Prochlorococcus marinus str. GP2: one gene and its partners. The protein of the gene in region 2 binds, or shares a complex with, the protein of the main gene of each other region. Links are inferred from orthologs where the notes say so. Each region holds a gene or a part of one and is shown on either strand. Other genes may lie near its edges.

Region 1 (2,924 bases), on a different replicon or contig from region 2:
TCCACACAAAAGTCCAATTGCTGCGAAGAAAACATCATAATCCCTTGCCAAGGCAGGCTTAAAGGACCTTAAGAAATAAAGGCCTCCTCCACATACCGCGAGAACTATACCAACAATACTGGCCCAATTGAGACTAGCATTGACCACATTCTTTCTCCAAAAATTTATTTTTTAAAGGGTTATTTATATCCCCTATATATATAGTGTACTTAAAACTTCTACAAAAACTAGCGTCTTCCGGTAGAAGTACGATCGAGGGAATCTTTCTGGCTAACAAAAATCAAAAATGCAGTGGCTGGAATAACGATTAGTAAAGCAGCCGCAATAAAACTACCTATCATTCCAACTGCTGAATTATTTGCAACTTCAGCAGAAAAATCTGCGGCTAGTAATAAATTTGAGATTTGAAACACTTTTTAAATATTAAATTCTCAATTTATAATACGAATTAAATACGTTTCAATGGGTTATTTATTAAGATGAGTTAAATAATTGTGATTTCTTGCTTGTAAACTCTCTTCAAATTTTAGATATTAGTTTAGGAATTTCTCTTTCATATCTAACTATAGTTTTTCTAATAAGATTAATACTTACTTGGTACCCAAAAATTGATTTAAGTAAAGGTTTATGGTTATTAATTTCAATACCATCAAGCTCTATTCTTAATTTAACAAGAAAACTAATTCCTCCTATTGGAGGTGTTGATGTTGGACCCGTAATTTGGATCGGAGTTATAAGCTTTTTAAGAGAAATTTTGGTCGGTCAGCAAGGGCTTATAAAACTTGCATTAAATACAAATATTTCATAGAAATAAGTAATTATTTCTCAGTAATTTGGCAATAATTCTTCTTCTACATATTTAGTATGAATCTTACCCTGCTTAAATTTAGATTTATTCAGTAAAGTTAGATGAAAGTTAATTGTTGTAGGAATACCAGTGACCGCACATTCATTTAAAGCCCTATTCATACGTTTAATTGCAGTATTACGATCTTTTCCCCAGACTATTAATTTACCAATTAATGAGTCATAGAAAGGAGGTATTTCATAGCCTGTATACACATGACTATCCACCCTTACACCAGGGCCACCTGGAGGAAGCCACCCAGTTATTTTTCCAGGTGATGGTCGGAAATTGTGAGAAGGATCTTCAGCATTGATTCTACATTCAATGGCATGACCGTTTAAATGGATATCATCCTGATTAAATTCCAAGTTTGCTCCGCTTGCGATTTTAATTTGCTCAGCTATTAAATCTACTCCTGTAACCATTTCAGTAACAGGATGTTCAACTTGAATCCTAGTATTCATTTCCATAAAATAAAAATTATCATCATCATCAACTAAAAATTCAACTGTCCCCGCTCCTTCGTAGCCGATACTTTTTGCAGCAGCAATAGCTGCGTTCCCCATTTTTTTTCTAAGCTCAGGGTTAATTGCAGGACTGGGAGACTCTTCTAGTAACTTCTGATGTCTTCTTTGAACCGAACAATCTCGCTCTCCTAGGTGAACAACATTACCCGACCTGTCGGCCAAAATTTGAATTTCTACATGTCTTGGCTTCTTTATAAATTTCTCCATATATAAACCATCATTACCAAAAGCTGCTTCTGCTTCGCCTTGAGCTGCTTTAAACATTTTTTCGAGATTATTAGAGTTTTCAACCAACCTCATACCTCTTCCACCTCCTCCAGCAGTCGCTTTAATAATTACCGGATAACCAATATCATCTGCCAATTTATAAGCCTCATCAACATTTGAAAGCAAGCCTTTACTGCCAGGTACTGTTGGAACTCCAACTGCTTCCATAGTTTCTTTAGCTGTAGATTTATCTCCCATAGATCTAATAGCTTTAGGAGATGGACCAATAAAAACTATGCCGTGATCGTTACACATCTCAGCAAATTTATCATTTTCAGCAAGAAATCCATAACCAGGATGAATAGCATCAACTCCTCTTGATGTAGCAGCAGCAAGTATATTTGGAATATTTAAATAACTCTTATTACTTAATGAATCCCCGACGCAAACCGCCTCATCAGCAAGCTGAACATGCAATGCTTTTTTATCTACAGTGCTAAAAACTGCAACTGTTGCAATGCCTAGTTCTCTACAACTTCTGACAATTCGTAAAGCTATTTCTCCACGATTAGCAATTAAAACTTTTTCAACCATTATGAAAATAAAATTGAAGAAATGAAATGACTTAAAATAAAAAATTATTTGCCAAAGTATTCAACAAATTTTTTTAGTGATCAGAGGACATTTTTTACAATACAACCTAAAACGTTATATATGTATAAATATTTGTTTTATGCAATAGAAAAATTATTCATGATATTCAAAAATACTCTTTTCGAACTACATCCTTATTTCAGCCAATAATGTATGATATTTTTAAGGTTTAGGTATCCCACGGTTGCTGAAAACCCTTTGCGGACGTGGCGGAATTGGTAGACGCGCACGTCTAAGGAGCGTGTGGCTTCGGCCTTGCGAGTTCAAGTCTCGCCGTCCGCATTTAATGTATTCTGGTTTGACTGCAATGAAAAAAAAATCAGTTGCAGTAGTTATTATTTCCAATGGTCCTGGTGAATTAACCACATGGGTAAATCCTGTAATAGATGAGCTTAACAAAGTAAATAAATCACTACGTGATGACGATAAACAAGATTTCACTCTTAGGTTAGTCCTTGTTCCTTGCCCAAATGCTACTGGTAAAGAATTTTCAGTTGCAAATTCATGGAATAAATTCGAATTAATTACAAAATCCAAAAGTTTTTGGAAATTATTAATAAATCCACATTCTTTTGCATATTGGCCAAAAAAAGGGGTAGTTATTTTCCTTGGTGGGGATCAATTTTGGAGCATTTTATTAGCTAAAAGATTAGGTTATTTAAATATCACATATGCTGAATGGGTTTCAC
Region 2 (2,937 bases):
TACATCTTCACTAGTAACATCATTTAAATCAGATGAATTGGGTAAAGGTCTTTTTTTTATTGATGTTGCTAATTTGCCAGAGACTTTTATTGCTTCTCCAAAAAACCAATTCAACATATCGAATGCATGAGTACCTAAGGCGCCAATAACTCCACCACCTTTTTCTTCTAATGAATACCAATTCCAGGATCTTTTGGGGTCGGATCTACTGCCCATTAACCAATCTAATTTTACTAAATATATATCTCCTAAAATATTTTCATCAATAAGTTTTTTTGTCTGCAGAAAAAGAGGAACTGCTCTATATTCAAAATCAACACCTACGCTTAAATTATTAATCAAAGATATTCTCTGAAGCTCTTCAATCTCTGAGGAGGATATTGAAACAGGTTTTTCAAGTAGTAAATTTTTATTGTTCTCAAGTGCGCTTTTTGCAAATTTAAATCTTGATTCAGGAGGGGTCGCAATAATGATCCCATCAATTTCTGGAGATTTAATTAAGTCATCCCAATCATGAAAAAAATGTAAGCCCGTTTCTTTTTCTAATATCGATTTTTGCTTTTTATCGTAATGATAAATAGCTACAGGAGTTAGGTAATCAGAATCTTTTAATGCCTCTAAATGAACTTTTTTACCAAACCCTAGTCCAGCGATTGCTATTTTTAATTTTTTATTTTTAGAATTCATTCTTATCAATCAATAAACTCTGAACAACTATTTTCAATAACAACATCTATTAGTTCATCATTATTAGAAGTTTGCCATTTTGAATTGAATTGAGGTATTCCATTTATGGAAGTATCTTTGAACTTTTTTTCATCGCAATTAATTCTCATGACATAAAGAGATAACTCTCCATCATCATCTGAATTAGTTGGATTTTTAAAGAACTTTGTTAAGACACTTATTTCACCATTTGGAAGAGGCTTAATACTGCCTCTATCAAGCCATTCTTTCCCTTCATTATTCTCTTTTAGTAAGACCCAGTCAACATTTCCTATCCCATAAGAATTAGGAGCAAAATTTAAAATAAAAAATAAAAGACTTAAAGAAAAATAAAAGAAATTTGAAATAATTCTCATTTTACATATTTGCTTTGGAAAGTTCTTTTACACCATGAATTTTTAAAATTTTAGTCAGAGTATCCTTGAGATCTTTCCTTTTAACTATTACATCAACAAAACCATGCTCAAGAAGATATTCAGCTGTTTGAAAATTATCGGGTAATTTTTCTCTTAATGTTTGTTCTATAACCCTTCTTCCAGCAAATCCAATAAGAGCTTTAGGTTCCGCCAAAATTAAATCACCTAACATTGCAAAGCTTGCTGTTACCCCTCCAGTGGTTGGATGAGTTAATAAGGGCATATAAAGAAGATTTTTTTCTTTATGTTTTTTTAGTGCTCCAGATATTTTTGCCATTTGCATGAGACTTAACATACCTTCTTGCATCCTTGCTCCTCCTGATGCGCAAACAATAAGAATTGGAAAATTTTCTAAAGTTGCTCTCTCAATTATCCTTGTAATTTTTTCACCAACTACTGAACCCATGGATCCTCCCATAAATCTAAAATCCATAACAGCTAATGCTAAGGGCATTGAATTTACTGAACAGATACCTGTTACAACTCCATCTCTTAAACCTGTGCCTGCTTGACTTTCTTTAATTCGATCAGCATATGATCTTCTATCTTTAAAACCTAAAGGATCTGTAGGACTTAGTGAACTATCAAACTCTTCGAATGAATTTTTGTCAGCAATTATATTTATCCTTTCATCGCTATTAATCCTATTGTGGTGTCCACAATTACTACAAACATTGAAATTTGAAATTAGGTCTTTTCTATATGCTACTTGCGAACATTCTGAACATTTAACCCACAAACCATCTCCCTCATCAGTATCTTGCGAAACTTTCCCAACAAATTGATCTTTACGCCTTGCGGCAAACCAGTCGATTAATGACACAACGTTTCCTGTTTTTTTCTATTTAAATCTAAATAAGGTACTTTTATCAAGAAAGATATATAAAAATTTGAGATCTTCTAGATTAAAAAATCCTCAAAGTAAAAAAATATAATGATTTGAGTGGATAATCAAAAATTAATTATTATTTATTTTTCTCCTCAATCATTTTATGAATAATTGGAGTAAGAATTAGTTCCATTGCGAAACCCATTTTCCCTCCATTTACAACGATACTTGTTGGACTTGACATAAATGAATCGTTAATCATTCCAAGCAAGTATTGAAAATCAATCCCCCATTTCTCTCTTGCCCCTTTTCTGAAATGTATGATCACAAAGCTCTCATCAGGAGTTGGGATGTTCCTGCATATGAAAGGATTAGAAGTGTCAATCGTGGGAATTCTTTGGAAATTAATATCGGTTTTGCTGAATTGTGGGCAGATGTGATTTATATAATCAGGCATTCTTCTCAATATAGTATCCACAATAGTTTCCGCTGAGTAACCTCTCTCTGCGTTGTCTCTATGGATTTTTTGAATCCACTCTAAATTTGTTATCGGAACAACACCAACAAGTAAATCAGCATAAGATGCCACATTGTATCCATCACCTTCTACCCCGCCATGCAAACCTTCATAAAAAAGTACGTCTGTTCCCTCAGGAATATCTTCCCATGGAGTAAATTGTCCAGGTTCCAAGGATGTCCCAAGTCTTGTATTATGTTCTTCTGCTTCTTCAAGACTATGTAGATAATATCTTTTCTTTCCTCCTCCAGTTTCACCATAAATTTTAAAAAGTTCTTCTAGCTTGTCAAAAAGATTAGCCTCTGGACCAAAATGAGAGAAATTTTCACCTTTTGAAAGAGCGTCTGCCATAGCTTTTTTCATAGGCATTCTTTCAAATCTGTGGTAACTATCACCTTCTACAACAGCGGGAACAATATCTTCTCTGGCAAAAATATGCTCAAAGGCTC
Region 3 (2,963 bases), on a different replicon or contig from region 2:
TTTGCAATATTATCATTAGCACTAAATCTTTTACCAGAATTCTTAATTCTGTCCCTTATAATTTCAGAGATTAATTTATTAGTAATCTGATCGTCAAAGTTTCTAATATTATCGTTTGGTAGTGTAGAGGTCATAAAATTCTAAACAGAAAATTGTTTGCAACTTAATTAACTGTATCTTTTAAAAGCTTAATTGCTTATACACTATATCACATTCTATTGTTCAATCGGGCTCTAATAATCCTAAAAAATATCACTTTTTCAGGACTAATTAAAGAAAAAGAATATTTAAAAAGCTCCTCCAGAAGGCATTAAAGTTAAGTCTTCAATCAGTTGTGATTCAGGTTTTTGAGCCATATAAAGAATAGTATCTGATACTTCGCTTGAGGAGAGCATAGAAGTTTTATCAAAATCAGCATTGATAGATTCTGAGTCCCAAAGAGGGGTATTTACTGAACCTAAAGTTATTGTGCAGGCTCTGATTGAATTAGATCTCTCCTCTTCCCTCAAGCATTTAGTAAACATAGCTAGTGCAGACTTCGAAATACAATATGCTCCCCATTGAGGGAAAGCATTATAAGAAGCATGGCTACTAACGTTAATAACTAATCCACCATTTTTTCTCATTTGAGGAACAATTGAGCTGCAAATTTGGAAAACACTTGTGAGGTTTATTTGCATAGTTTGTTCCCATTGGCCCAAATCCATCTCAACTAGTGACCCATTAAATGCACAACCAGCATTATTTATCAAGACTGAAGGGCAGCCATATTTCTTTATTGCATCTTTAATACAATCATCTATTGCAAGAGAATTAGATAAATCACATTTAACTAGGCTAATTTTAGATTTAGTAGGCAATAGTTCACTTTTTAGTCTCTGCATTGATTCCATGTTCCTGGCAAGCAAAATTAAATCCCAGCCAGCATTAGCAAAAGTAATTGCGGTGGATCTACCAATACCTTTTGTAGCACCAGTTATAAAAGCTAATTTCAATTTATTCAGTTTTTTGGGGGATCTCACTATAAATCTCTTCAATATTATTGGCTTCAATAAATTTACCTAAAACCCTAAACTTTTTATATCTTTCCCCAATTAATTCTTCTTCAGGCATTTGCAGTAAAGCATTAAGATGCTTCTCAATAGCCTCTTTTAGAGTATTGCCAGCATCTAAAGGAGCCCAATTATTCCCACCAGAAGGTTCTGGTAATACCTCATCTATAATCCCTAATTTAAGTAAATCTTTACCTGTAATTTTAAGTGCTGATGCAGCTTCTGGTGCCTTCCCAGCATCTCTCCACAAAATTGATGCGCACGCTTCTGGACTAGCAACTGTATAAACACTGTGTTCAAACATTAGTAACCTATCGGCAACACCTATTCCAAGTGCACCTCCTGAACCGCCTTCTCCAATAACAGTAGCCACAATTGGGACTTTCAATCCAAACATCTCTCTTAAGTTTCTTGCAATTGCTTCCCCTTGACCCTGTTCTTCAGCTTTTAAACCAGCATAAGCTCCAGGAGTATCAATAAAAGTAAGAATTGGTAAGGAAAAACTATTTGCATGCTGCATTAACCTAAGAGCTTTTCTGTAGCCTCCTGGTTTTGCCATCCCAAAGTTTCTTACTACATTTTCTTTTGTGTCCCTTCCTTTCTGGTGCCCTAATATCATCACTGGTCTATTATTTATCGAACCTATACCACCAATTAGTGCCATATCATCGCCACCATTTCTGTCTCCATGTAACTCTATCCAATCATCACAAAACATTTGAACAAAGTCCAAAGTACTAGGTCTTTGAGGATGTCTAGCTACCTGAATCTTTTGTGCAGGGGTGAGAGATTTAAATATTTCTTCTCTTCTCCTAGCCGCTAAGGTTTCAAGTTGTAGGAGCTGTTGACTAACATCTACCTCTGAATCTCGAGCTAATTCTTTAATTTGCTCTATCTGCTTCTCAAGTTCAACAAGAGGCTTTTCAAAATCAAGGAGATAGCGTTTAGCCATAATTTAAACAGTTAATACTTTAGGCTGTTTATCAAGTCCGATGGCAGAAAAACCATGCTTTAGAGAGGCTGCTCCAATAAATTCCATCTTTTCAAGGGAAATATTATTTCTCCCCCAACTAAAGTTTGTATGACACTTTTCAAATTCTAAAATCATAGCTTCTGCAAAGCAAGCGAACATCTCTCTCTGAGGATTTTGCATTTCCGCAAGTTCCATCATATTCCAACCAATATCATTGAAAAACTCTACAATACCTCCCTTTAAAACATGAATATTTTCACCATTAAACTTCTCATCAAGATTTTTAGGATATCCACCATCAATCATTAAACATGGTTTTTTTAAGTTATCAGTATCAATTTCAATAGTTTTAGGCATACTTGCAACCCACACAACAATATCCGCCTGAGGCAATGCCTCATCTAAACTTGTTATGGTGCCACCATCTAATTCTTTTTGTAAAAGCTCTAGTGGTTCTTGTTGTCTTGCTACCATAAGAAGTTCTGAAATCCCAGTTTTATTGATAAGCCACCTACAAACAGCACTACCAATATCACCAGTAGCACCAATTACAGCAACAGTTGCTTTTTTAAGATCTATTCCAATGCGAGGCGCATTTATTTCTAGTTGCTTACAAATAACCCAGGCGGTATGAGTATTGCCAGTAGTAAACCTTTCCCACTCTAATGCTGTGTTTCTAATTTGTTTATGTTGTAAAAGATTAAAATTCTCGAAAATAATAGAAGTAAATCCCCCTAAAGCGGTAATATTAATTCCTTTTTTCTGAGCTAGTTCCATAGCATTTAGTACTTTTCTTCTGGCGGTTTTAAACCTAGAAAGCATTTCAGGAACAAAGCAAGAATCAATGTAGGAACCTTCAATAGATATCCCAGTAGCACTCTTAACTTCTACATTCTCAACTAATTGAGGAGGAGCTGTACACCAAACATCTAGGTCGC

What was found. Proteins that work in one complex are often made in the same cells at the same time.
Region 1: the proteins of accD (region 2) and accC are in contact, whole or in part, in a solved structure (PDB 8UXZ), measured with the Escherichia coli proteins. The link is inferred for Prochlorococcus marinus str. GP2 from one-to-one orthologs.
Region 3: the proteins of accD (region 2) and EU91_RS08215 are in contact, whole or in part, in a solved structure (PDB 8UXZ), measured with the Escherichia coli proteins. The link is inferred for Prochlorococcus marinus str. GP2 from one-to-one orthologs.

The regions. Positions count from the first base shown.
Region 1 is NZ_JNAH01000003.1:55,148-58,071, reverse strand. Bases 1-2,900 are described here. They hold accC (acetyl-CoA carboxylase biotin carboxylase subunit), read right to left. Parts: upstream 2,176-2,900; coding sequence 826-2,175; downstream 1-825. Other genes in these bases: EU91_RS07340 (hypothetical protein), read left to right, coding at 2,522-2,900; EU91_RS07325 (YggT family protein), read left to right, coding at 503-808; psbX (photosystem II reaction center X protein), read right to left, coding at 228-413; EU91_RS07315 (Ycf66 family protein), read right to left, coding at 1-147. In the rest of the region: more of EU91_RS07340, read left to right, coding at 2,901-2,924. UniProt on the Escherichia coli protein: This protein is a component of the acetyl coenzyme A carboxylase complex; first, biotin carboxylase catalyzes the carboxylation of the carrier protein and then the transcarboxylase transfers the carboxyl group to form malonyl-CoA.
Region 2 is NZ_JNAH01000004.1:111,999-114,935, forward strand. What follows is about bases 25-2,937. They hold accD (acetyl-CoA carboxylase, carboxyltransferase subunit beta), read right to left. Parts: upstream 1,966-2,937; coding sequence 1,084-1,965; downstream 25-1,083. Other genes in these bases: EU91_RS04765 (Gfo/Idh/MocA family protein), read right to left, coding at 25-687; EU91_RS04760 (hypothetical protein), read right to left, coding at 693-1,082; EU91_RS04750 (phosphoribulokinase), read right to left, coding at 2,108-2,937. In the rest of the region: more of EU91_RS04765, read right to left, coding at 1-24.
Region 3 is NZ_JNAH01000002.1:3,188-6,150, reverse strand. The notes cover bases 1-2,939. They hold EU91_RS08215 (acetyl-CoA carboxylase carboxyltransferase subunit alpha), read right to left. Parts: upstream 2,005-2,939; coding sequence 997-2,004; downstream 1-996. Other genes in these bases: EU91_RS08220 (long-chain acyl-[acyl-carrier-protein] reductase), read right to left, coding at 2,008-2,939; EU91_RS08210 (SDR family oxidoreductase), read right to left, coding at 288-1,022; folE (GTP cyclohydrolase I), read right to left, coding at 1-134. In the rest of the region: more of EU91_RS08220, read right to left, coding at 2,940-2,963. UniProt on the Escherichia coli protein: Component of the acetyl coenzyme A carboxylase (ACC) complex. First, biotin carboxylase catalyzes the carboxylation of biotin on its carrier protein (BCCP) and then the CO(2) group is transferred by the carboxyltransferase to acetyl-CoA to form malonyl-CoA.